One region of the Salinicola sp. V024 genome, then DNA from elsewhere that is predicted to be linked to it. Evidence: predicted binding sites of a transcription regulator. Region 1 holds the regulator's gene; the other holds the start of a gene.
The links. Region 1 encodes sigma-54, which starts transcription at its own class of promoters, with help from an activator protein. Its sites were predicted from a motif close to TGGCACNNNNNTTGCTNT; they were not measured.
Positions count from the first base shown of each region.

Region 1 (3,411 bases):
GGCTCGCGCCAGCCAGGACAGCGACGGCAACAGCGACGGCCGCGTCCGCATGACGCTGACCCCGCGCGAATCGTCCCAATAGCACCTCGACCGCGCCCGGATCCCGAGGGTGCTCGAGACCTGATTTCGAAGTGAGCGGGCCAGATGCCGATCTCCGTCGCGATCGCGACGGTCTGCTCTGCCCCGCGTTGTGCCGTGACAAGGAACGACCGAATGAAAACGCTGACGGCCGCCAATCTGGCCAAGAGCTACAAGGGACGCCGCGTCGTCCATGATTTCAGCCTGACCCTGCGTCAGGGCAGCATCGTTGGCCTGCTGGGCCCCAATGGGGCCGGCAAGACCACGTCTTTCTACATGATCGTCGGCTTGGTCAAGGCGGATGCGGGAAGCGTCCATATCGACGATCACGACCTCAGTCGCGCCCCGATGCACGACCGCGCCCGCGCCGGTATCGGCTATCTGCCGCAGGAGGCCTCGATCTTTCGCAAGCTGAGCGTGGCCGACAACATCATGGCCATCCTCGAGACCCGCAAGGATCTGGACCGCGCCGGACGCCGCCATCATCTCGAGCAGTTGCTCAACGATTTTCATATCGACCACATCCGTGACAACCTCGGCATGAGCCTGTCCGGTGGCGAACGTCGCCGCGTGGAAATCGCCCGGGCACTGGCTACCGAGCCCGCCTTCGTGCTGCTCGACGAACCCTTTGCCGGTGTCGATCCGATTTCGGTCGGCGATATCAAACGTATCGTCCGCCAGCTTCGTGACCGCGAAATCGGCGTGCTGATCACCGATCACAATGTGCGCGAAACGCTCGATATCTGCGATAACGCCTATATCGTCGGCGATGGCCAGATCATCGCGGAAGGTCGTCCGGACGCCATTCTCGACAATCAGCGCGTGCGTGACGTCTATCTGGGCCACGAGTTCCGGCTATGACCGCCTTGCGAACCGGCACCAACTGATGCGAGCCACTGGCATGTTTCTTGCATCGTTTTCCTGCATAAGTCGTTGCACGCCACCCGATCAGTCAGTAACGTAGTCCCCTTCTCGTTGATTGTGACGATCGCCTCACCATGTCCATGAAGCCCTCGCTGCAACTTAGAGTCGGCACGCAGTTGACCATGACGCCTCAGCTTCAGCAGGCGATTCAACTCCTGCAGCTGTCGACGCTCGACCTTTGCCAGGAGATCCAGCAAGCCCTCGAATCCAATCCGATGCTGGAGCTGGAAGAGCCCTATTCCGAAGAGCCCTGTTCCGAAGAAGAGTCTCAGGAAGCGCCCGAGGACGAATGGGCAAGCGATATTCCCGACCAACTGGCGCTCGACAGCGACTGGAGCGACACCTACCAGGATGCCAACGCGGGCTCGCTCAGTGGCAACGGCAGTAGCAGCGAAGACGCGCCGGATTTCGACCGCAATGCAATCGCCACCAGCCTGCACGACCATCTGTCATGGCAACTGGCGATGGGGGATTTCGACGGCCGCGAGCGCGAGCTGGGCGAATGCCTGATCGACGCCATCGGTGACGACGGCTATCTCACCGGCTCACTCGACGAGCTCGCCGCCGGCCTCCGAGCCCAGCGCGGCGAAAGCGTCAGCACGGCGGACCTCGAGCATGTCCTGATGCGGGTACAGCAGTTCGATCCCACCGGGGTCGGCGCCCGCGATCTGCGCGAATGCCTGCTGCTTCAGCTCGGCGCGCTGGCGAGCGAAACGCCGCTGCTGCCCCAGGCCAAGCGGCTGGTACGTCAGTTTCTGGAGGCACTGGCCGGCAACGACCGACGCCTGCTCATGCGGCGCCTGCGCCTGGAAGAAGACGAACTCGACTGCGTCATCGCCTTGATTCGCACGCTCGAACCCCGCCCGGGGCAGCGCTTCGATACCAGTCGCGACCACTACGTGATTCCCGATCTCGTCGCCACGCCCTCCCCCGAGGGCTGGCGTATCGAACTCAACGCCGAATCGCTGCCGCGCCTGCGCATCCAGCCGGACTACGCAGCGCTGATCAAACGCGCCGACAAGAGCGACGACAACACCTTCCTGCGTCAGCACCTCCAGGAGGCCCGCTGGCTGCTCAAGAGCCTCTCCAGCCGCAACGACACCCTATTGCGCGTCGGCCGCGAGATCATGTCGCGTCAGGTCGATTTCCTCGCCCACGGCGAGGAAGCCATGAAACCGCTGATCTTGGCCGACATCGCCGGCAGCGTCGAACTGCATGAATCGACGATTTCCCGCGTCACCACCCAGAAATACATCCACACGCCTCGCGGCGTCTTCGAATTGAAGTACTTCTTCTCGAGTCAGGTCGGTGGCCAGCGAAGCGATGGCGACAGTTATTCGAGTACCGCGATTCGCGCCCGACTCAAGAAGCTGATCGGCGAGGAGCCACCGCGAAAGCCGCTCTCGGACAGCAAACTGGTCGAATTGCTGGCCCAGTCGGAAATCTGCGTCGCCCGGCGGACCGTGGCCAAATATCGTGAAGCCATGGGCATTCCCTCCTCCAGCGAACGCAAACGTCTGGCTTGAGTCCGAGCGGAAGATCAACCAACGCTCGCCAATCTACGTCAGATCGATCACGATGACTTTGCAGTGCCCTGAAAAGGGTTACAATCCGAAGTGCCATCTGCCGCAACAGGAGCGTGCCATGCAAGTGAACGTTACCGGCCACCACGTCGAGCTGACCGACGCCCTACGGGACTATGTTGGAGAGAAGCTCGTTCGTTTGGAGCGTCACTACGACAACATCACCAATGTTCAGGTCACCCTGAGTGTCGAGAAGGAGCGTCAACAGGCTGCCTGTACCCTGCATGCCGCTGGCGCCGATCTACACGCCGAGGCTAGCGAAACCGACATGTACGCCGCCATCGATTCGCTGGCCGACAAACTCGACCGTCAACTGGTCAAACACAAAGAGAAGGCACAAGCCCGCGCCCAAGGCGCTGGCGCCCGTTAACGCCTGATGATGACACTGGAAAGCATTCTGCCCCCCGAACGTACCCTTTACGGGGTCACGGGGGGCAGCAAAAAACGTCTGCTGGAATTCTTCAGCACCTTCATCGCCCAAAACACACCCAGCCTGGATAGCCAGGAAGTTTTCAGTCGTCTGATCGGCCGCGAGCGGCTGGGCAGCACGGGAATCGGTCACGGCGTTGCCATCCCTCATGCGCGCAGCCCTCACTGCAAGGTGCCGGTGGCCGGTTTCATGCGCCTGGAGGATGCGATCGACTTCGATGCGATCGATGGCGAACCGGTCGACCTGGTGTTCGTACTGCTGGTGCCGGAAGAGGCCGATGAAGCCCATCTCTCGCTGTTGGCAGAAGTCGCCGGCATCATGAGCCAGAGCAGCGTCCGCCAGCAGTTGCGTCAGGTCGAGACGCAGGCCGCGCTGCACGATGCGCTGGTCGACGCC
Region 1 covers NZ_JBQXYB010000001.1:627,891-631,301, reverse strand. Annotated here, with positions in the region: gene lptA (lipopolysaccharide transport periplasmic protein LptA) at 1-82, shown strand, start outside; gene lptB (LPS export ABC transporter ATP-binding protein) at 214-939, shown strand; gene ACUN9V_RS02860 (RNA polymerase factor sigma-54) at 1,077-2,528, shown strand; gene hpf (ribosome hibernation-promoting factor, HPF/YfiA family) at 2,647-2,955, shown strand; gene ACUN9V_RS02850 (PTS sugar transporter subunit IIA) at 2,965-3,411, shown strand, end outside.

Region 2 (3,411 bases), on a different contig from region 1:
CCCTGATAGGAGGCCACGGCACTGTCCAGATCCGAATGCGCGGTCATCACGATCACCGGCAGGTCGGGATGCATCTCGCGGACCTTGGCCATCAGATCGAGCCCGTCGAGCCCCGGCATGCGAATGTCGGTCAGCAGCACGTCCGGCGGATGTCGCTCGATCGACTCGAGCGCGGCATCGGCCCGTTCGAACGACTGCACCTCGAGATCCGGTTGCGCCAGCGCTCTTTCCAGAACCCAGCGGATCGCACGATCATCGTCGACGATCGCGATACGGGCGACTTCAGTCATGGCAGTTCTCCAGCAGAACGGTGAATCGCGCTCTCGGCGACTTCGTCAATCGCTCGTCCACGGACGAGGACGAATAGAATCAGACTCACGACGGCGCCTCGAAAGGAATCAACAGACGAAACTCCGTCACTCCCGGATGGGATTCACACTCGATAAGGCCCTGATGCTGATGCAGGATCGACTGCGCGATCGACAGTCCCAGCCCGCTACCCTCGGCGCGCCCGGAGACCATCGGGAAGAACAGCGTCTCGCGAATGTGCTCCGGAATGCCGGGGCCGTTGTCGATGATCGCCACTTCACACACCAGTCGGTGGCGCTCGGCGCCCAGCGTGAACTGGCGGCGAACCCGGGTGCGCAGCAGCAGGCGCGGCTCGAGCGTGTCGAACTCCTCCATCGCCTGAACGGCATTGCGTGCGATATTGAGCACCGCCTGGATCAACTGGGGCTCGTCGCCGATCAGGTCCGGCACGCTGGGGTCGTAGTCGCGCTCGAAGCTCAGCTGATGGTGCTCCGCCTCGAGCAGCGCACGCACGCGCTCCAGTACCTTGTGCACGTTGAGCGGCTCGTGGTGAACCAGGGTGTTGGGGCCCAGCATGCGATCGACCAGATCGCGCAGCCGGTCAGCCTCTTCGACGATGATCCGGGTGAATTCGGTGAGCTGCGGGTCGGGCAGATCCCGCTCCAGCAGCTGCGCCGCACCGCGGATACCGCCCAGCGGATTCTTGACCTCGTGAGCGAGACCCCGCATCAGCACCTTGACCGTTTCCTGGCGCGCCATCAGCGCCTCCTCCCGCGAGATCCGCAACAGTCGGTCGCGCGGCTCGATCTCGAGCAGCAGTTCGCGGCTGGTGATCGGCGTCGCGGTGAAGTCCACCGTAATCACGTCCCCCGCGGCCAGTATCAGCGTGGCTTCGCGCTGAGTGTAGGGGTGAAACTCCTGCATGGCCTTGAGCAGGACCTGGCGAACGCTACCGTCCTCGCCGTTGAGGCACTCCAGCCACTGTCCCATCACCCGCGGCCGGCTGGCGGCCAGCAGCGCCTCGGCGGAGGGGTTGAGCCAGCGCACCTGAAGGCTGTCGTCGAGGAGTACGACGGCGGTCGTCAGATGCTCCAGCAAACGTTGATACATGCGTCGTTCCATCGTGGTGATCCGGTATGTGCTTATACAGTGCAAGAACCGCGCCACTCCCCGATTTCGCGCTGCTACGCGGAAGGCTCATTTGATGCAGGCGCGTCCCCACCCGATCTGATCCGTACTGAACGCCCTGGCGCTCATTCACCAAAATGGTGCAGTCACCCAGATCCCTGCCTGCCAATGGGGATCGATTTCACGGCTGCCATTATTTTTGGCGATTGGGATTGTTCGGGTTGGCCGGCAGATTGACGCTGGCCCGTTGCACATAGAGCGTGACCGCCGGCGTCGCCAGACGTACCCGCCCTTGCGCGTCGACCAGCTCGGCCTGCAACCGATGCTCGCCACGCTCGAGCTGACTCAGCGCGAAGACATTGGTGTGCATGGGTGACTGGCGCACTTCGCCATCGACCCGGAGCTGGACCCGATCGCCACGTTGCAGCGCCGGCTCGATCGCCAGCTGCACCTGAACGTTGCCGGCCTGGCCGGTGGGCAGCGTCTGCTCGTCATGCGGGCTGGAAATCGTGAAGCGCTCATAGTCGACCGCCGAGGCGGATGCCGGCGTCGGCTGGTCTGAGCGCGTGCGGATGTCGGGCGTGTCAGGGTCGACCACCGTAATCGGCTTGAGATCCACGCGATGCCCGGCCCGCGGCTCATCGCTGTAGACCACGTTACCGTCAGCGTCGACATGACGGTACACCGACGCCGCCTGGGCCGACGAGATAATCATCGGCAAGACAGGCATCGGCGAGACAATCACCGACGAGACAATGCCAGCCGCCAGGCCAACCCAGGTCCTCAAACCCAACATTCGTACCGACATCGCCACCCCTCCGTTATCGTCCGATATCTCCTATCGGCCAGGCACAACATCGGCTGAAAGCGCACGAACGTGACGTGCCACGAAAAAAGCCCCACCAGAGTGGGGCTTCCGTCAGGTCCGCGGGGCTATACGCTCAAGCCCGTTTAGACACTGTAATAGAGATCGAACTCGACCGGATGCGTCGCCAGACGCAGGCGCTCGACGTCTTCGCTCTTCAGCGCGATGTAGGCGTCGATCATCTCGTCGGTGAACACGCCGCCTTCGGTCAGGAAGGAGCGATCGGCGTCGAGTGCTTCCAGCGCCTGATCGAGGCTGGTCGCCACGGTCGGCACTTTCTTGCCTTCTTCCGGCGGCAGGTCATACAGATTCTTGTCCATGGCATCGCCAGGATGAATCTTGTTCTTGATGCCGTCGATCCCGGCCATCAGCATCGCCGAGAAGGCCAGGTACGGGTTGGCCGTCGGGTCAGGGAAACGCGTCTCGACACGCTTGCCTTTCGGGTTGGAGGTATACGGAATCCGAATGGACGCGGAACGGTTACGCGCGCTATAGGCGAGCATGACCGGCGCTTCGAAGCCCGGCACCAGACGCTTGTAGGAGTTGGTCGAGGCGTTGGTGAAGGCGTTCAGAGCACGCGCATGCTTGATGATGCCGCCGATGTAATAAAGCGCCATCTCGGACAGACCTGCGTACTCGTCACCCGCGAACTGGTTGGTGCCGTCTTTCCAGAAAGACTGGTGAACGTGCATACCGGAACCGTTGTCGCCCACCAGCGGCTTGGGCATGAACGTCGCCGTCTTGCCGTAAGCGTGCGCCACGTTGTGGATGACGTACTTCATTTCCTGAACTTCGTCGGCCTTCTTCACCAGCGTGTTGAACTTGACACCGATCTCGTTCTGACCGGCGTTGGCCACTTCGTGGTGATGCACTTCGACTTCCTGACCGATCGCCTGCAGCGTGTTGCACATGGCGCTACGGATATCGTGGAAGCTGTCGACCGGCGGAACCGGGAAGTAGCCGCCCTTGACGCGCGGACGGTGCGCCAGGTTGCCGCCTTCGACCTGACGGTCGGTGGACCAGGCACCTTCTTCGGACGAGATCTTGTACATGGAGCCCTCGATATCGGACTTCCAGTGCACTTCGTCGAAAATGAAGAATTCCGGCTC
Region 2 covers NZ_JBQXYB010000013.1:64,711-68,121, forward strand. Annotated here, with positions in the region: gene glnG (nitrogen regulation protein NR(I)) at 1-290, opposite strand, end outside; gene glnL (nitrogen regulation protein NR(II)) at 376-1,419, opposite strand; gene ACUN9V_RS16350 (DUF4124 domain-containing protein) at 1,631-2,245, opposite strand; gene glnA (glutamate--ammonia ligase) at 2,389-3,411, opposite strand, start outside.
Region 2: the regulator sigma-54 is predicted to act here: its motif matches at 1,458-1,475, upstream of glnL (nitrogen regulation protein NR(II)).